Regions from separate parts of the Williamsia sp. Y844 genome, predicted to be linked through region 4. Evidence: riboswitches for the same ligand, from Rfam matches in the RefSeq annotation. Region 4 holds a riboswitch; each other region holds the start of a gene.
The links. A riboswitch is a leader RNA that binds a small molecule or an ion and turns the genes downstream of it on or off. The one in region 4 is predicted to bind S-adenosylmethionine.

Region 1 (4,693 bases), on a different contig from region 4:
GCAACCTCCACACCGTGTTGCATGCGAATCACCAGGGTGACGAACCACGGTTCTGCACAGTGATCTTCGGTGTGCTCACCCGCCGCGACAACGGATTCGACGTCCACCTCGCCAGTGGTGGGCACCCACCCGCCCTACTGCTCACCGCCGCCGGTCAAGCGCAGTACGTGAGCACCGAAGGTGGGCAACTGGTCGGCATCCTGCGCGACCCTGAGTTCGTCTCGAAGCGGATCCACCTCGATGCCGGCGACACCCTCCTGCTCTACACCGACGGGCTCACCGAGGCGCGGACCGGACCTGGTCCCGAGCGGTACGACGACAACGGTGCGCTGCTCGAGTTCGCCGCGGCACACACGCCGACGTCCGCAGGCCAGATCATCGAGGACGTGCGGGCATTGCTCGACAGTTTCGGTGCCGGGCTCGAAGACGACACCGCGCTCATCGCACTGAGTGTCCCCCACCCCGGGGTCTAGAGGGTTCGGAGGGCGGCGAGCAGAAGGTCGACGTCCTCGGAGGTCGAACCGAGGCCGAGGCTGGCGCGTACAGCCCCTGAGCCGTGGCCCAGACGGTCCAGAAGCGGGTGGGCGCAGAATCGTCCATCGCGCACCCCGATGCCGTGTTCGGCCGAGAGATGGGCTGCCACCTCAGATGCCCGATGCCCGTCGACGACAAAGCTGACAACGCCAACGGCATCGGTGCTGTCGGTGAAGATCTTCAGGGCATGCACGCCCGGGATCTCCGCCAGACCATTGCGCAACCGGTCGGTGAGTGACGTTTCATGGGAAACAACAGCCTCCCCGAGGGATTCGATCTCGACGCAGGCCGCCGCGAGCGCAGCCGCACCCAGGACGTTGGGCGAACCGCCTTCATGACGGGCAGGCGCGGGCGCCCACTTCACGTCCTGCTCGGTGACATTGAGTACGGCACCGCCGCCTGCGAGGTACGGGTCGGCCGCATCCAGCCAATCCCGCAGTCCGACAAGCACTCCGGCCCCGAAAGGCGCGTAGGTCTTGTGTCCTGAAAAGGCCAGGTAGTCGATGCCGCCTGCAGTGATGTCCACCCTGCGGTGCGGAACCAACTGCGCTCCGTCGACAGCGATCCGAGCGCCGTTGCGGTGCGCAAGATCTGCCAGTTCACCGATCGGCAAGATCTCGCCGGTGACGTTGGAAGCACCGGTGACCGCCAGCAACGCCGCACCGGTCTCTATCAGTGCGGTCTCCACGCGAACGATCGTCGCGGCCAGCGTATTCGCGGCACGGACCACGTGAACGTCACTCCACGGCAACAGATTTGAATGATGTTCCAGATCGAGGACGACGACCTTTCCCGGCACACAGCGGGCCAGGAGGTTCAGCGAATCGGTGGTGTTCCGCGTAAAGATCAGGCAGTGCTGCTCGCCGGCACCGACAAAGTCCGCGACCTGCTCACGGGCGGTCTCGTACGCCTGCGTCGTGACCTGCGATGCGTAGCCCGCGCCCCGATGCACGCTCGAGTAGGTCGGAAGCAATTGTGTGATTCTCTCGACCACGCTGCACAACGCCGGTGCACTCGCCGCGTAGTCGAAGTTGACGTATCGCGTGGTCGAGCCATCCCGCAATGGCGCCTGGGTGTCCGAACCTTCTATCGCTGCAAGAGCATTCAGGGTTCGATTCAGTGTTGCAGTGCTCATATCTCACACCAGCTTCCGGTGTCAGGGATTCCGCACGCACCAAGTTTCGAACCTGCCGATGGAGCAGTTCGGAACTCGGACGTGGGGGGTCCGCGCTTGCCTGTTCGGGTTCGAACAGGCCAGGTCTTCACCCGGAGCACCCCGCCGCGATGGAGGGTTGCTGACCAGCAAGCCGGGGCTATTCGCTGGTACTCGTGACCGACGCCGACGCTAACAGACTTTTACGGCGTCGTCCATACCCATGTGCTTTAACTTCTCGGCGATCGGAACTCCGCGCATCCATCGGATTTCCGCAGGAGCGTGAGTATGGTTCTGTCCAACAGTTGAAATCCCCTGCCCGGGCATACCCACATGATGCCCGGATTCGCTTGGTGGACAACAACTGCCCTGTGTCAACGAGTATCAGCGCCAAGTTCCAGCTTGCTGGTCGGCAACCCTCCACCGCGGCGGGGTGCCCTGGATGACAGACACGGCCCCAGCCTTCACCGGCATGGGGCAAGCGCGGGGTTCACGCAAGCGAGCCCGAAGAGATTTCCGGAAGCTTGATGACCTTGTTCAACGCACCACGCGATCGAATCCTGAGCACCTGCCACGCCCATTGCATTCACGAGGAGAAAACCGATGTCCCGAACACCTGCTGCCGGCCGATTGAGACGGGTGCATCCCGGACCGGGTCATCTGAGCAAGGCCACGATTCTTACGGCTCTCACGGTCGGACTTGTCGCCAGCGCCTGTGGCTCCGGCGACAGCAATAATTCCGCGACGGCCACCGGTGATCCCGTCGACGGCGGCACCCTTCGGTTTGCCATCAACAGCAGTCCCGGCGGCTGCATCGACCCCCATCAGAGCCCTGCCGACGTCGCCGGCTTCTTCTCCCGCCCGATCCTCGACTCTCTTGTCGCCCTCAACACCGACGGCAGCCTCGACCCCTGGCTCGCCACCGAGTGGAGCGTGTCCCCCGACCAGCTCACCTACTCCTTCACCCTCCGCGACGACGTCACCTTCTCCAACGGAGAAAAGTTCGACGGCAACGCAGTCAAGGCCAACCTCGACCACATCGTCGACCCCAACACCAAGTCCCAACTCGCGGCCAACACCATCGCCACCTACGCCGGCACCAACGTCATCGACCCGACGCACGTGGAAGTCACCTTCTCCGAGCCGAATTCGGCCTTCCTTCCCTCCGCGGCCTCGGCATACCTCGGCATCGAGGCCCCCTCCACCCTGACTCAGGGAACAGATGCCCTGTGCAGCAAGATCGTCGGCACCGGGCCGTTTGTCAGTGAAGCCGGCTACACCCCGAACAAGGGCATCGACTACACCCGCAACGAGGCCTACAACTGGGGTCCGGGCAACGCCGACCACTCCGGCAAGGCACACCTGGCAGCCATCAGCATCCAGGAGATCCCCGAAGACTCCTCTCGCTACGGCGCTTTGACCAGCAATCAGGTCGATGCGATTGCCAGCGTCCCGCCGGTCAACGTCAGCGCGCTCAAGGACACACCCGGCTATTCCGTCGAGACGGTCCAGGCTCCGGGCGGAAACTACAACTACTACCCCAACACACAGGCCGGCGTCTTCTCCGACATCAAGGTCCGCGAAGCCTTCCGGGCCGGAATCGACTGGGACACCATCGTCGACAAGCTCTACTTCGGCGTCTTCCAGCCCGCGAAGAACACCTTGAGCCCCGCCACGGTCGGCTACAACAAGGCCAGTGAGTCGGCGTACGTCTACGACGAGGACAAAGCCAATCAGCTTCTCGACGAAGCCGGCTGGACCGCACGCGACGGCGACGGCTACCGCACCAAGGACGGAAAGCGTCTGACCGTCGTGCATCCCTTCCTCAAGGAATACGCTCGCGAACAACGCGACACCCTGCTCGAGCAGGTGCAGTCGTCCGCCAAGAAGATCGGTGTCGACTACCAGATCAAGAACACCACCATCGACGACTACTACACCGCCCTTTTCACCAACGGCTACGACGTCCTCGACATCAGCTGGCAGCGGGCGTCACCGGATGCACTTCGCACGCTCGATCATTCGTCGAACATTCCGGTGGACAGTTTCGGAACAAACGTGGCCAAGTACTCCAATCCCGCTGTTGATTCCGACTTGATCGCAGCGCTTGGCGAAACCGATCTGACCAAGCAGTCGGAGATCTACGCTCGCGCCCAGCAGCAGATCGCCGACGACGCCGCAGTGTTCCCGGTCTACGTCTTCAACTACGTGCTCGGCCGCAGTAACAACCTGCAAGGCGTGAAGTTCGAACCGCAGGCCTACCCGACGTTCTACGACGCCTGGGTGAGCAAGTGACCGTGATCGACACGGTGGCAGGCCCGACCGAGGTGGCGCGCACTCGCTCCCTCGGTCGGGCGGTCGCCAGCCGATTGCTGGTGTCGCTGCTGGTGCTGTGGGGCGCGATCACTGCCACCTTCCTCGTCCTGCATTCCGGCAAAGGTGAGCCGATCAACGCGATCATCGGCACCGCGCAGGTGTCCCCGGAGGTCCGGGCGCAGATCATCAACGACTACAAACTCGACGATCCGTTGATCGTCCAATACTTCGATTACCTGTGGCGACTGCTTCACGGCGACCTCGGACGGTCCTACGCGCTGCGAATGCCAGTCACCGAGGCCATCGGTCAACAGATTTGGCCCACACTGCAATTGGTGATCGTCTCGGCGATCCTCGCGCTGGTCGTCGCACTGGTGGTGGGGCTGGCCACGGCCAACCGGCCAGGATGGCTACGCGGCCCGGCCACCTCGCTGGAGGTCCTGACCGTGGCAGTCCCGACATTCTGGCTCGGCATCTTGCTGCTGACCATCTTCTCGTTCCAGCTCGGCTGGTTCCCCTCGGTCGGCTCGGATGGCGTGGCTTCGCTGGTATTACCATCCATCGCGCTGGCGGCCGCACCCGCGGCGCTGCTGTCACAAGTGCTTCGGCACGGTGTCGAACGCACGCTCGACGAAACATTTGTTGTCACCGCGCGGACCCGCGGGATCAGCCAGACCGCGGTCCTGCTCC
Region 2 (4,693 bases), on a different contig from region 4:
CACCGTGGTTCCCGCATAGCCGGTCAGATAACTCGAGGCCAGCGGGGTTTTCGCGGCACCGAGCGCAAGAATGGAGTCGAAGTTCTTCTTCACGGACTCCGCGGTGAGCGGCGTGCCGTCACTGAAGGTCACGCCGTCGCGGAGCTTGAAGGTGAACGACTTTGCGTCGGGGCTGATCTCCCAGCTCTCCGCCAGCCACGGTGTGATGTCACCGGTCTGCGGATCCTGGTCGGTCAGGGAGTCCACCACCTGGCGGGTGACATAGATCGTCTGGTTGGTGGCGCCCTGTGCCGGATCCGAACAGGTCGGTGCCCCGGAAAGCCCGTAGCGCAGGGTTCCACCCGGCGCAGCGGGGCCGGCGTCGCCCTCGCCGCCGGAGGCGTCGGACCCGCAGGCGCTGAGCAGGGTTGCTGTCATCAGCGCGGCGCCGACCACGGCGAACAGCGGGCGGGACACACGTGCATTCATCGATTTCCTCCATCGATCCTGGCGATAGCACGCTCCTGCGGAGAAGCGGCGGCTGCTTCGCCCGTTATCAGCTCACTGATGAGGTTAAACCGTTGCGCCCCAATATCTTCAATAAAATCAGTGTGGTTTTGAACCAGCCCGCTCACGCCACACCCGCGATCTTCCTGTCGCGCTTGGCGACTTCCTCACGAACGATGGGAATCACATACCGGCCGAAGTCGATCGCGTCGTCGAGCAGGTCGTAGCCGCGGGCCGAGAGGATGTCGATCCCCAGGTCGTAGTACTCGAGCAGCGCGGCTGCCACCGTCTCCGGAGAACCGACCAGCGCGTTGGAATTTCCGCCGCCCCCGGTTGCCTTGGACGTTGCCGTCCATCCCGCGGCTCCGAAGCGGTCGACTGAATCAGCGATCTCCAGTAGACGTTGGGAACCGGCATTCTGAGGCGATGTCAGGGAGAATCCGCGTGGGAGCTGGGCGGCGCCGGCTGCTCGGGCATTGAGCTGACCGAGTATCGATTCGGCTTTCTGCCAGGCCAATTCGTCGGTCGGGGCGATGATCGGCCGGAACGCGACCTGTAATCGCGGGCGCCCTTCACGACCTGCGGCCTTCGCAGACGCGGTGATCGACGCGATCTGCTCGGCCGTGTTTTCGAGGGGTTCACCCCACAGCGCGTAGATATCTGCCTCCGCGCCGCCGACCGCATAGGCCGCCGACGACGACCCGCCGAAGGAGATGTCGGGCCGAGGCTGCGCAACCGGGAAGACATCGGAGACGAAGTCGTTGAACCGGTAGTAGGTGCCGTTGTGGTCGAACGGTTCCCGGCTGGTCCACACCTTCTTGACGATCTGGATGTACTCCCGGGTGCGTTCGTACCGCTGGTCTTTCGACAGGAAGTCACCCTCCCGCTGCTGTTCGCTGTCGTTGCCGCCGGTGATGAAGTGCACCGTCACCCGTCCCTCGGAGATCTGGTCGAGTGTTGCGAAGGTTTTGGCGGCGAATGTCGGGTACGAGACATTGGGACGGTGTGCCAGCAGGATCTCGATGCGTTCGAGATTGCTCGCGATGTATGAGGCGGCCGCCGCAGGTTCAGGAGCACCGGCACCATAGGCGAACAGGATCCGGTCCCATCCGAAATCCTCGTGTGCACGAGCGAGTTTGAGCGTGTACTCCCTGTCGAAGGAGCCGGCGGTGGTACGAGGGTGGATCTCGGTGCCGTCATTCGTGGCAGCGATCCCCAGGAACTCTACTGGCATGTTTGTCCTTTTCGATGTGTCAGATGAAGTGCGCGAAGATGCGCCGACCGATACGCATCGACGGCGGGAGCCGGGTCGAAGCGGTCATGTCAGAGCCTCCAACGCGACGGGAGTGGAGATCGGGCGGCTCGGGATCTCACGTCTGAGCACCGGTGCGATCTCGGACTGGAAGAGTTCGAGCGAGTCGCGATGCTGGGAGTCGGTGAGGCCGCTGGCGTCAGCGTGCAGATGCATGACCTCATGACCGAACTTCTCGTGATATCGCAACACTTTGTCGATCACCTGCTGCGGGCTCCCGAGCAGAAGTGAGCTTCGTTCGATGGCGTCCTCGAGGGTCGGAAACACCAGCGGCAGACCGAATGACCCGATTCTCGCCAAGGTGGCGTCGAAGATCGGGCGGTATGTGTCGATCGCATCCTGCGAGTTCTTGGTGGCGTAGTACCCGGCCGATCCCGCACCCACGAGAGCATCCGCCGGATCGTGCCCGTATGCCGCCCACCGCGCTCGGTAGTGGTCGATCAATTCGGCATAGGGTTCGATCGGATTGGTGACGTTGGCCGAGAACAGCGGATCTCCGTAAAATGCTGCCAGATCGACTGATTCACGGCTGGTGGCGCTGCCGTGCCAGACGCGAATCTTCTTCTGCAGCGGGCGGGGCAGGGCCTCGGCGTCGGTCAACGACGGCCGGTACTTGCCCGTCCAGGTGACCGTGTCGTCCTCCCACAACCGTCGGAAGAGTTCGTAGCCTTCCCGGTTGCGCTCCCACTGGTCGGCCTCGGTGACGTGGAACAGCTTGGCCTGCGCGGCGCCGTTGCCCTTGCCGATCATCAGTTGCAGTCGGCCACCGGAGAGGTTGTCGAGGGTCGAGTAGTCCTCGAAGGCGCGAACCGGATCGAGCAGACTGAGCGTTGTCACCGCGGTGAACAGCGCGATGGTCGAAGTCCGTGCGGCGATGTTACTGAGCACAACCGGTGGCGACGAGGAGATGAACGGCCTCTCGTGCCGCTCGCCCACCCCGAAACCGTCAAAGCCCAATTCCTCTGCGAGAACCGCGTTGTCGATCACTTCTCGAAACCGCTCCGCCGCGGTCACGGTCTCGCCGGACAACGGGTGAGGCGTGTGGGTGATCAGACTGATCAACAGAAACTTCACCCGGACTCCTGAACTGACGGCATGGCACACAACCTTCATCGGTCCCGGCAGTAGCACCCGCACCCGCCGAGGCGGGGGGTTGCTGCGACGTCAGCGAGCCGGGTCTCTCAATCGCTCTTGATGATCCTTGTGCACAGTAAGCCGGTGCCCATAACGCGTCAAACGATGAATCAACTTGCCCGACAGACAGTGTGAGTCACGTTGGTCCCGCCATCAGGGATGTTCAGCCCTTTCCGGCGAACGGACCGACGGACTTTCTGAAGCATTGCCGCAGCACAACAGCCTCCAGGGCGATCCGGTCGGTCCGCGGTGATCGCAGGCCGTCCGGCACGACGCGTCATGACCACCCGCCGTGGAACGGTTAGATTCAGTCAGGTTCAAACCCCACGCCATCTTTTGATGGCCATCGGAATCGTGCGCCCAGGTCGCCGGACCCGCTATGGCTTGTTGCCCTCGTCTTCGATGATCCTGGGGGCTGCGACGCCAAACAGAACAAACGCGATCTCCCGATCTGCCATCAGCGAGGACCGGTCGGCGCCCGGGAGTACAAGAGGTTCGGCAAGATGCTTGTACCCGCAATGACTTTTCACCGCCACACCGCAGCCGGGATGACTTGTCGATCGAACCGGCCGTCTACTCGGGCGCCTGCAGCAGGTGTTCGCGTGTGTCGGCGAATGCTCGCCCCAACACGGCAACGTCCCGCGGACTGAGCAGGTCGAACATGTTTCGCCTGACCTCGGCGACATGTCCGGGGCTCGCCGACGCCAGCTTCTGCATCCCGGCGTCGGTCAATTCCGCCATCATGCCGCGTTTGTCGTCTTCGCATTCGACGCGAAGCACCCATCCGGCGTCGACCAGACGGCCGATTGCCCTGGTGGCGCCACTTCTCGTGGTCGTGATCGCATCAGCCAGATCCCGCATGCGCAGTCGGTGCTGCGGCGCCTCGGACAAGATGACCAGCAATTCGAAGTCCGTGAACGACAAACCGGCATCCCGGGCGAGCTGCTGATCGAGCGTCCGCAGCAGCAACCGGGTCGCATCCAGGTACGCGCGCCACGTCCGCTGCTCGTCCTCACTGAGCCACTGTGTTGATTCCACGACTAGAGCATAGCCAAAGTAGTTGACAAAGCAACCAGTTGCGGTACGCTACCGAAGTAGTTGAGCACGCAACCATTTACCTCTGCCCACTCGAAGCGCACACTGGATGAAGACCCCCGCACGGAAGGACCGGCCATGAGCACCGCCGACATCGACGAGAAGCGCCTGCAGGAATATGCGGGCAAGCGTGAGGCGATCCGCGCCGAACACCTGGTACCCGCCGAATCCCGGCCGGCCTCCTCTGCTCGCGGTCTGCACCACACCGCACTGGTCAGCAGCGACGTCGAACGCACCGTTCGCTTCTACCAGGACCTACTCGAATTCCCGCTGACCGAACTCATCGAGAACCGCGACTATCCCGGCTCCTCGCACTTCTTCTTCGACATCGGCAACGGAAATCTCTTGGCGTTCTTCGACTTTCCCGGCCTGGATGTCGGTCCATACCAGGAAGTCCTCGGCGGGCTGCATCATGTCGCGATCAGTGTCGAGCCGCAGCGCTGGAAACATTTGCGCGACAAACTGATCGACGCGGGCGTCGAACTCATCGAACACAGCGAGGTGTCGCTGTACTTCCGCGACCCCGACGGGGCCCGCCTCGAACTCATCGCCGATCCACTCGGCGAGATGTACGGCTCTCACGTTCTCTAGACATGGCTTCTGGCGATAGCGCTCCACTCGAAAGGCCCTACCGATGACCACAGCAACACCTCCCACCCGCTTCGA
Region 3 (4,693 bases), on a different contig from region 4:
CGCGGGGCGACCCGATGACCGAGGCGATAGAGAACTCGAAGTACGCGGTCGAGGTCAGGGGCGTTCACAAGTCCTTCGGCGATCTCGAGGTGCTCAAAGGCGTCGACTTGGTCGTGCGACCGGGTGAGGTCACCGCGATCATCGGTCCGTCGGGATCAGGGAAGTCGACGCTACTGCGCGCCCTCAACCACTTGGAGAAAGTCGATCACGGCACCGTCCGTGTCGATGGTGACCTGGTCGGGTACAAACGCAAGGGCAACAAGCTTCACGAGCTGAGCAACAAGGAAATTCTGCAGCAACGCTCGCGGATCGGTTTTGTGTTCCAGAACTTCAACCTGTTTCCGCATCTGACCGCACTCGAGAATGTCATCGAGGCGCCGATTTCGGCACAGAGGCGCAAGCGGTCGGACGTCGAGCCTGAGGCGTTGGCGTTGCTCGAACGCGTCGGCGTCGGTGATAAAGCGCACGAATACCCACGCAGGCTCTCGGGTGGGCAGCAGCAGCGTGTTGCGATCGCTCGGGCACTTGCACTGCGGCCCAAAGTGATTCTGTTCGACGAGCCGACATCTGCGCTCGATCCCGAACTCGTCGGCGAAGTGCTCGAAGTCATCCGAGGACTCGCCCGCGACGGTGCAACGCTTGTCATCGTGACCCACGAAGTCGGTTTTGCACGCGAGATCGCCGACACGGTGGTGTTCATGGACGGTGGCGTCATCGTCGAACAGGGAACCCCGGCGGAACTCATCGACTCTCCCAAGGAAGAACGCACCAAAGCTTTTCTCGCACACGTCCTCTGATCCATCTCACTCAAACCGACAAACAAGGAACAAACATGTCCAGAACAAGCCGTCGACTCTCGATTGTCGCGTCCGCATTTGCCGCGCTCGCATTGCTGGTCACCGGGTGCAGCGAACCGACTGCGGAGTCCGAGGTGGTCACGTCCGACGGGCAGAGCTTCGACCTGTCGCCAGAGCAGTCCAGCCGAGTTCGCGTCGACAAGGTCGCTGACATCGCAGCCAAGGTGCCCCAAGCGATCCGCGATCGCGGCACGCTTGTCGTGACAGGAGCCGGCGGTACCGCTCCACCGCTGCGGTTCTACGCCACCGACGACAGGACGATCATCGGATCGGAGGTCGACTTCACGTATCTGATCGGTGACATCCTCGGCCTCAAAGTTGATCTGGCGGTTGCGGACTGGTCGCAGAACTTCGTCAAGATCGACTCCGGTGAGAACGACCTGTTCATCTCCAATGTCACGGTGACCGAAGAGCGCAAGGACAAGTACGACTTCGCCACGTATCGCCTCGACAACCTTGCCTTCGAAGCACCTAAGGACAGTGGTTGGAAGGTCGAAGGTCGTAAGGACGTCGCGGGCAAGAAGATCGGGGTCGGTTCAGGAACCAATCAGGAGCAGCTGCTGGTCGACTGGAACGAGCAGAATGTCGCCGATGGTCTCGCGCCGGCAGAGATCGTGTACTACCAGAATGCATCCGACTATTACCTGGCCCTCGGTTCGGGTCGAATCGACGGATACTTCGGCCCCAACCCGTCGTCGGTCTACCACGCTGCCACGTCGGGCGACACCGAGGTGATCGGGGTGTTCTCCGGTGCGGGTGATGCGCTGCAGGGCGAGATCGCGGTTCTGACAAAGAAGGACAACGGCCTCATCGAAGCCATCAACGAGGCCATCAACCACGCGATCGAGGACGGCAGCTACCAGAAGGTCATCGACCGCTGGGGCCTGCAGTCCGAAGCCGTCACCGTCTCGGAAATCAACCCGCCCGGACTTCCACGTACCGAAGCATAGGTAGTCGAACAAGACCATCCAGAGCGACCGAGAGACCAGGGCTCGATGACGTCGCAGCAACCCGCGAAGGCGGGTGCTCCTGCCCGGACCGATGGAAGGAAAGACGCGTGAGTGCATTACGGAGTGGAGCCGGTGGATCGGCCACGGGCACTGTCGATACTGCACAGTTGCAGATCGCCACGGTCCATCAGGACGATCCGCTGGCTTCCCCGCTGATCGAGGAGTTGGCCCTCGAATACAGCTCTCGTTATGGGCGCAGCCCGGGGGAGCAGTACAGCGAACTGCGGGCGTATCCCGCAGAGGAGTTCGCGCCGCCGGGCGGCGTTCTGATCGTCGCACTGGCCGGCGGCGTCCCGGTGGCCGGTGGCGCGTTCCGTCAGTACGACGCCACCACCGCCGAACTCAAGCGAATCTGGACGGCGTCGGCGTACCGCGGCCGCGGGTACGGCAAGACGATCGTGGCCGAACTCGAGAAGATCGCGATCGGCCGTGGCTATCGGCGAATCTTTTTGACAACCGGATGGAACCAGCCCGAGGCGGTGGCGTTGTATCTCGCTGCCGGTTACACGCCGCTATACGACACGACACTGGCCTCCGATGAGGTCGGCGTCCATCCGTTCGAGAAGAGTCTCGCATCGAAAGAGGTTTCAGCATGAGCATTTTCGCCCTGGGTATCGAGCTCGATGGGGAGGGAAATCATCCGGCGGCGTGGCGACGGGCATCTCATGCGCCCGACGCCTTGCTGACCGGCGAGACCGTGAGACGGAGAGTTGCTGCAGCGGAGAATGCCGGCTTCACGTTGGCGACGTTCGACGACTCGATCGTCGGTGCCACCAGCGACGTTGTCGGACGCATCGACGCGCCCAACCGCGCGGCCTTCGTGGCGGCGACGACATCGACCATCGGACTCGTTCCGTTTATCGGTACGACGTACGCCGAACCGTTCCATACGGCTTCGCAGTTGGCGACTCTCGACTACGCGTCGCGGGGGCGAGCCGGTTGGATCGCGGCACCCGTCACCGACAGTGCTGCGTCGAAGGTATGGGGCCGACCCGAGGTGGATAAAGAGTCGGAACGTGCACGTGAACAGCGGGATTCGATCACTGTTGCCCGTGGTCTGTGGGATTCCTGGGAGGACGATGCGGTGATCCGCGACTTCGCATCCGGCCGATTCCTCGATCGAGACAAGCTGCATTACATCGATTTCCAGGGTGAGAGTTTCTCCGTCAAAGGCCCGGCTATCGTTCCCAGGCCGCCGCAGGGACAATTGGTGGTGTTCGGAACCGCGGGCGACGTCGACGTGCGTCTGTTCTCGGAGACCTCCGTCGAAGCTATTTCCGTGGCCGCGAAGGCATTCGACGGGCTTGCCTTTGCCGAGCTCGATGTCACCCTCGACACCGCTACCGAATCGGCAGGCGAGCGGCTGGAGCATCTGAACTCGTACACGCAGGCCCAGCGATCTCCGCGTCTCCAATTCATCGGCAGCGCTGTTGAATTGGTCGACCTCTTGACCGAGCTTGCACATCATGTCGACGGCGTCAGAATCCACCCCACCGTCCTGGACGAAGATCTGGTGGTTCTCGCTCGCCATGTATTACCGCGCCTGTTCGCCACCGGCATCAGCCATCGTCCGGTGCCGGGTTCGACTTTGCGCGCCAACCTCGGTCTCACCCGTCCTGCAAGTCGCTACCAGAAGGCCTGATACGTCATGACTGTTCTCCGCCCCGACGCTCACGTGCACTTCGGTGTCTTCTTCCAGGGCGTCAACCACACAACCATCTGGTCCGATCCTGCGAGTGCGTCGCAGATCGACTTCGAGACCTTCCGCCGTGTGATCACCACTGCAGAACGCGGATTATTCGACGCGTTCTTCCTCGGCGAGGGCCTGCGCCTACGCGAACAGCAGGGAAAGATACTCGATCTCGACATCGTCGGACGGCCGGATGCGATCGCGCAATTGTCCGCCCTCGCGGGAATCACGTCGCACATCGGACTCGTCGCGACCCAGAACACCACGTACAACGAGCCTGCGGACCTTGCCCGACGCCTTGCGGGTCTCGATATTCTCTCCGGTGGTCGCGCCGGGTGGAATGTGGTGACCACGGACAACGCGTGGACGGGTGAGAACTTCCGTCGCGGCGGGTTCCTCGACCACGAACTGCGGTACGAGCGTGCCGGACAGTTCATCCAGGTCGCGCGAGAGATCTGGGATTCGTGGAACGGAAACGCGATCTCCTCGTCACGGGATGCGGATTCATGGGCGGCGAAGGATGCGGTCCGCACCGTTCGCCGTACGACGTCGCAGTTCGATGTCGAGTTGTCCCCGACCCTTCCTCGCAGTGCTCAGGGACATCCGGTGATCTTCCAAGCCGGCGACTCGCCGACCGGACGAGACTTCGCTGCGGCAAACGCCGAGGTGATCTTCTCGGCCCACGGAACGCATTTCGGCGATGCGCTCGAGTTTGCGAACGACATTCGGGCGCGTCTGCGCAAGGCCGGCCGGCCGGACGATGACATCAAGATCCTCCCCGGGACGCAGATCGTATTGGCGGAGAACGCCTCCGAGGTCGAGGAAAAGGAGCGGTGGGTCCGCGAGGGGCAATTCACCGGGCAGACGGCGCTCTCGCTCGTCGGGCAGGTGTGGGGCCGTGACCTTTCCGATCGTGATCCCGATGGTCCACTACCCGAAGAAGATCCCCTGCCTGCACCCATCTCGGTGACACGTGGCGCCGCGCGGGACGGCAAGGACCCCATCGCGATCGCGAAGGAATGGCGGGCACTGGCCGATGCGAAGAACCTGTCGCTGCGGCAGGTGGCCATCGAGACAACTGCGCGCTCCGGTTTTGCCGGCACGCCAGGGCAAGTGGCCGACGAATTGGTCAAGTG
Region 4 (4,693 bases):
GATGGGCGAAGGCTGGGAGACCTCACGCCGACGCGATGACGGAAACGACTGGGTACAGGTCAAATTGGCCGGTGAGTCGACGATCGGACTCGCCGAACTCGATACCAGCTACTTCCTGGGAAATGCGCCGGGATCGGCGACGATACGTGGCCGTGACGGTGAAAACGGTGAGTGGTTCGAGGTTTTGGGCCGGTCTCCCCTGCAACCCGACACCCGGCACCGGTTCCTGATCGAGGTCGATCGACCGATGACCGAGGCCCGCCTCGACATCTTCCCCGACGGCGGCATGGCAAGACTGCGGTTGTTCGGCTCGCTGACCGAGGATGCTCGCGCACGGATCATCGATCGCTGGGAAAACGGCGAGAGCTGATCGACCATGCCCCCTCCCCCACGCCTGAAGGCAGGCGTGGTGGGGGGATCAGGCTGCGGCAGCCCGCTCGAGCAGACCGGGCAGCACCTGATCGGCGATGAGCTGCGCCGAGCCGGGCCGATCGCCTGTTTGTCCCTGGTCGAGGGGCCGCAAGATGACCGCATCGGCGACCTCGGCGGCGTAGATGTCGACAATCAGCGTCAGGAGTCCGTTGGCGGTGCCGACATAGCGCACGGTGTCGCCGAATCGCGACTCCCCCAGCCGGAGGAGCTCGGCCCGAGCGGTGGCCGCGTCTTCGGCGATCACCACGTCTATCTCCAACGCCACCAGCAGGTCAGCGGGATCCTCACCGAGGTCCTGCCATCCGGCGCGCAACGCAGCCCGCTCCTTGATGCCGCCGCGCAAGTCCGGCTGGCGGATCCGACGGACCGCCGAACTCCGCGCATCGGCCGGACGGCGCCCGCTCCAGGCGATCGGATGGTCGTCACCGTCGATGGCAACCAGCAGTTCGGGGCGCGTCCGCGGGGTGGTGGCACTACTGATCTCGGTCATGACTTCTCCTGCTCGAAAACATTCTCGGTGAGTGAGTTCAGTTGCCGGGCAAGCTCATCGATGCTGGTGCCGGCACCCCAGCGGATGATTACGGGTTCGGAACGGCCCGCAACGGTGAGCGAGGCGATTCCCACCCTGTCCCGGGCATCGGGCCACAACTGGAGCCGGCGGATACCGGGAAGCCGGGCCGCCTGGGCGTCGAGCCACTCCGACAACGCCTGCTCGTGGAGGCCGACCCACTCGTAGCCGAGGTCGGCCAACGCCCGGGCCGGGGAATGACCGGTGCTGATGTCGTCGACGTCGGCCCGGGCGTCTGCGAGCCAGTCGCCGCGCCCAACAACCACAGCCGGGCCGGCCATGGACCGGCCGGACAACACGAGGTAGTCGATTCCATGGCTGGTCAGATTCACGGCCCGCCGGGGGACGATCTCGCTGCCGTCGACCAGCAGTCGCGCGCCGCGTCGGTGTGCGATCGCTGCCAGGGCGGGCAACGGCAGAACTTCGCCGGTGGCCTCGGCCACCGCGGGGACGATCAGGAGTGCGGCCGGTCGACGTTCGAGTTCACTGTCCACCGCGGCGAGGGTGGTCCTCAGATCAATCTGCGCCGGCATCACACGGTCAGCGCCTTCAGACGTGGTGGCCGCGAGGTCGGCCGTCAGATCGAGTGTCAGGACGTCACCTGGTGCAACACCGGCGACCAGCGCAACGGCCTCGGCAAGTTCGGACGCGAACAGAACTCGATCGGTCGGACGCGCCTTCACGAACCGGGCGATGTCTTCCCTGAGATCACTGGTGGAGGAGCTTGTCACCCGCATCCCCTTCGGATCAGGACTCCGCCGGAGTCCGCGCTTGCCGCCGTCCGAACAGACAGCGGCCAGGTTGTCACCCGGAGCACCCCGCCGCGAATGGAGGGTTGCCGGCCAGCAAGCCGGGGCTTGTCGCTGGCACTCATCACCGATAACCACATTGCAGCGCCATTGATTTCCCTGTCAAATGACAAACCTTTAAAACGCGGCGTGAATGTTATTCCGCGCTGGCAGAGGACTTTTGTGACCTACTCCGGTGTCGCCACCAGCGAAAGAAGAAATAGACGGACATGAGTACGCCCGCACCAACCGCCAGATAAAACATCAGCGTTGCCCCGACCGTCTCGCCGACCGCATAGCCGATGATGCACACCGCGCTCACCCAGACGACGCCGCCCGCGACATTCGCAAGCAAATATTGACGCGTCGGCATCTTGCTCATCCCGGCCACAAACGGGGTGACTGTGCGGACGTATCCGATCCAGCGCGCCCCGATCACGGTGGCGACCCCGCCGTGGCGGATGAGTTCCTCGGCCTTTTGCCAGCGTTCTCGCCCAACCCACCCACCGAAGCGGGTTTCGGTGATGCGGCCGCCGGATCTGCGGCCCATGGAATAGCCCGTCCAGTCACCGAGTACCGCCGCAATGCAGGCACCGACTATCAGCCACACGATGTTGGTCTGGCCGACGGCGGCTGCCACGCCACCGGCAAGCAGGACTGTCTCACCGGGCATGATCAGGCCGAGGAGCGCGGCCGCCTCGCAGTAGATGACGATGAAGACCACGAGGTACACCGCCCACGGCGGCGTCGACTGCACGATCGAGATGACCCAATCGGCCAGCGAGTGAAAAATGCCCACCCTCCGATCTCCGGTGACGACCTCAGGTGGCGTCGTCCGACTCCCGCTACAGGGCCTGGTCCAGGTCCTTCAACAAATCATCCACACCTTCGAGCCCGACCGACAGCCTGACCAGCGAATCGGACAGCCCGATCGCGGCCCGGCCCTCGGGTCCCATCGCCCGGTGGGTGGTGGTGGCCGGGTGCGTGATCAACGACTTCGAGTCCCCGAGGTTGTTCGAGATGTCAATGATCTGCAGACCGTCGAGCAGCTCGAACGCGCGCGCCTTTCCGGATGCCGAGCCCGTGTCGGCGAGTTCGAACGTCACCACGGTGCCACCACCGGACATCTGCTTCTTCGCCAGATCATGCTGCGGATGTGACTGCAGGAACGGATATCTCACCCGCGCAACCCGCGGATCGGCTTCCAGGAATTCGGCGATGCGCAATGCCGCGGCGGTCGAATGATCCACCCGCAACCGCATGGTTTCGAGTCCCTTGAGCAACGTCCAGGCGTTGAAGGGGCTCAGCGCCGGACCGGTGTGCCGCATCAGGGTCTGCACCGGACCGTCGATGTACTCCTTGGTTCCGAGCACTGCCCCGCCCATCACCCGGCCCTGGCCGTCGATGTGTTTGGTACCCGAATACACGATCACGTCGGCACCGAGCTCGAGGCCGCTCTGCAGGAGCGGGGTCGCAAAGACGTTGTCCAGCACAACCTTTGCACCGGCGGCGTGGGCGAGTTCGCAGACGCGCTCCACATCGACCAAGGTCTGCATCGGGTTCGACGGGGTCTCGAAGAACACCGCGTCAGTCGGCTTCGACAGTGCCTGTTCCCACTGTTCGATGTCTTCTCCGTCGACAAAGACGGTTTCGATGCCCCAGCGGGGAAGGATCTCGTTGCACACGACAAAGCACGAACCGAACAGGCTGCGCGCAGCCACCAGCCGGTCACCCGTCTTGAGCAGCGCACCGAGCGCCACGAAGACCGCCGCCATGCCACTGGCGGTGGCGAAACACGCCTCGGCACCCTCGAGCTGACGGAGCCGCTCCTGGAACATGGCCACAGTCGGGTTGCCGTAGCGGGAGTAGACGAATCGCTGTTCTTCGCCGGTGAAGGCCCGCTCGGCCGCAGCTGCAGACGAATAGACGTACCCGGAGGTCAGGTACATGGCCTCGGAGGTCTCCTCGAAACCGGACCGCATGAGCCCTCCGCGCACAGCCAGGGTCTCGGGCGAAAGTCCCTCGGGCAGTTTGGCGTTCAACTCGTCCTCCATCGTGCGCAATATGCTGTCTTGAATCTGGCCGTCTGGGTCACGATTGCCGCCACGGCAGGCCGGTTGCCTTCCAGCCGACCGCACCGCGATGTCCGTCCGGATCGGTGGCACCTTCGAAACCGTCGAGGATGTTGTATGCCTTGGCCACCCCGTCGGCCGTCGCGGCCTGCGCCGCACCGATCGAACGCTGTCCGGAACGACAGAGGAACACCACCTGCTGGTCGTTCTCGACACCGGCTTCGCGCAACTGCCCAACGAAATCGGCGTTGCGGGCACCGTCAGGAAAGCTGACCCACTCGATGAGTATCGGCTTCTTGGAGACACCAGACAGATCCGGTACGCCCACGTAGCTCCACTCGGCCTGGGTCCGACAGTCCACGAGTACCGACGTCGGATCCTCGTCGAGGATCTTCCATGCCTCTTGCGGGGTCAGATCGCCTGCGTAGCTCATGCACACACCTTCCAGTTGCCACCCTCTTTGACCAGAACAATAGGGGTGATCGTGGTTTCGCTCTTCTGTTCCCGGAACCAGTGCACATTGGCCGTGGCCCGATCGCCGTTGACGACGGTCTCCGAGATGTTGCCGACCTCGATCTTGCCGTCGGCATCACGCGCGTCCCGGTACTCGGCGGTGAACTCGTCCTGGCTCGGGAAGTCCGCAGACTCGAGCTCGGCGGTACAGAAGACGGCACGGTAGCTCGTGTAGTTGATCGCGTTCTGGGCCGTGTAGTAGTCGTTGACGGCGTGGGTCACTTTCGCCTGGTCCGTCAGCCGGTCCTCCGCCGGGCGAAGTACCTGCATGAGGACGATCGCACCCAGGACCACGACCATGATCGTGGCCGCCACAAGGA

Region 1: another riboswitch for S-adenosylmethionine. It lies ahead of AC1TQG_RS24415 (ABC transporter substrate-binding protein); the one in region 4 lies ahead of AC1TQG_RS05390 (aminotransferase class V-fold PLP-dependent enzyme).
Region 2: another riboswitch for S-adenosylmethionine. It lies ahead of AC1TQG_RS12900 (LLM class flavin-dependent oxidoreductase); the one in region 4 lies ahead of AC1TQG_RS05390 (aminotransferase class V-fold PLP-dependent enzyme).
Region 3: another riboswitch for S-adenosylmethionine. It lies ahead of AC1TQG_RS12800 (GNAT family N-acetyltransferase); the one in region 4 lies ahead of AC1TQG_RS05390 (aminotransferase class V-fold PLP-dependent enzyme).

Annotation. Positions count from the first base shown of each region.
Region 1 is NZ_JBXCJB010000004.1:693,842-698,534, forward strand. Features, by position in the region: gene AC1TQG_RS24405 (PP2C family protein-serine/threonine phosphatase) at 1-473, shown strand, start outside; gene AC1TQG_RS24410 (aminotransferase class V-fold PLP-dependent enzyme) at 470-1,669, opposite strand; SAM riboswitch class IV at 1,757-1,869, opposite strand; SAM riboswitch class IV at 2,060-2,177, shown strand; gene AC1TQG_RS24415 (ABC transporter substrate-binding protein) at 2,291-3,982, shown strand; gene AC1TQG_RS24420 (ABC transporter permease) at 3,979-4,693, shown strand, end outside.
Region 2 is NZ_JBXCJB010000002.1:112,187-116,879, reverse strand. Features, by position in the region: gene AC1TQG_RS12915 (ABC transporter substrate-binding protein) at 1-468, opposite strand, end outside; gene AC1TQG_RS12910 (hypothetical protein) at 465-614, opposite strand; gene AC1TQG_RS12905 (LLM class flavin-dependent oxidoreductase) at 611-1,720, opposite strand; gene AC1TQG_RS12900 (LLM class flavin-dependent oxidoreductase) at 1,805-2,872, opposite strand; SAM riboswitch class I at 2,905-2,999, opposite strand; gene AC1TQG_RS12895 (MarR family winged helix-turn-helix transcriptional regulator) at 3,506-3,970, opposite strand; gene AC1TQG_RS12890 (VOC family protein) at 4,106-4,618, shown strand; gene AC1TQG_RS12885 (pirin family protein) at 4,662-4,693, shown strand, end outside.
Region 3 is NZ_JBXCJB010000002.1:90,157-94,849, forward strand. Features, by position in the region: gene AC1TQG_RS12785 (amino acid ABC transporter permease) at 1-18, shown strand, start outside; gene AC1TQG_RS12790 (amino acid ABC transporter ATP-binding protein) at 15-797, shown strand; gene AC1TQG_RS12795 (ABC transporter substrate-binding protein) at 833-1,807, shown strand; SAM riboswitch class I at 1,819-1,905, shown strand; gene AC1TQG_RS12800 (GNAT family N-acetyltransferase) at 1,915-2,463, shown strand; gene AC1TQG_RS12805 (LLM class flavin-dependent oxidoreductase) at 2,460-3,509, shown strand; gene AC1TQG_RS12810 (NtaA/DmoA family FMN-dependent monooxygenase) at 3,516-4,693, shown strand, end outside.
Region 4 is NZ_JBXCJB010000001.1:1,206,875-1,211,567, forward strand. Features, by position in the region: gene alc (allantoicase) at 1-370, shown strand, start outside; gene AC1TQG_RS05385 (hypothetical protein) at 419-922, opposite strand; gene AC1TQG_RS05390 (aminotransferase class V-fold PLP-dependent enzyme) at 919-1,731, opposite strand; SAM riboswitch class IV at 1,763-1,878, opposite strand; gene AC1TQG_RS05395 (DedA family protein) at 1,946-2,587, opposite strand; gene AC1TQG_RS05400 (O-succinylhomoserine sulfhydrylase) at 2,634-3,842, opposite strand; gene AC1TQG_RS05405 (rhodanese-like domain-containing protein) at 3,880-4,293, opposite strand; gene AC1TQG_RS05410 (Rv0361 family membrane protein) at 4,290-4,693, opposite strand, start outside.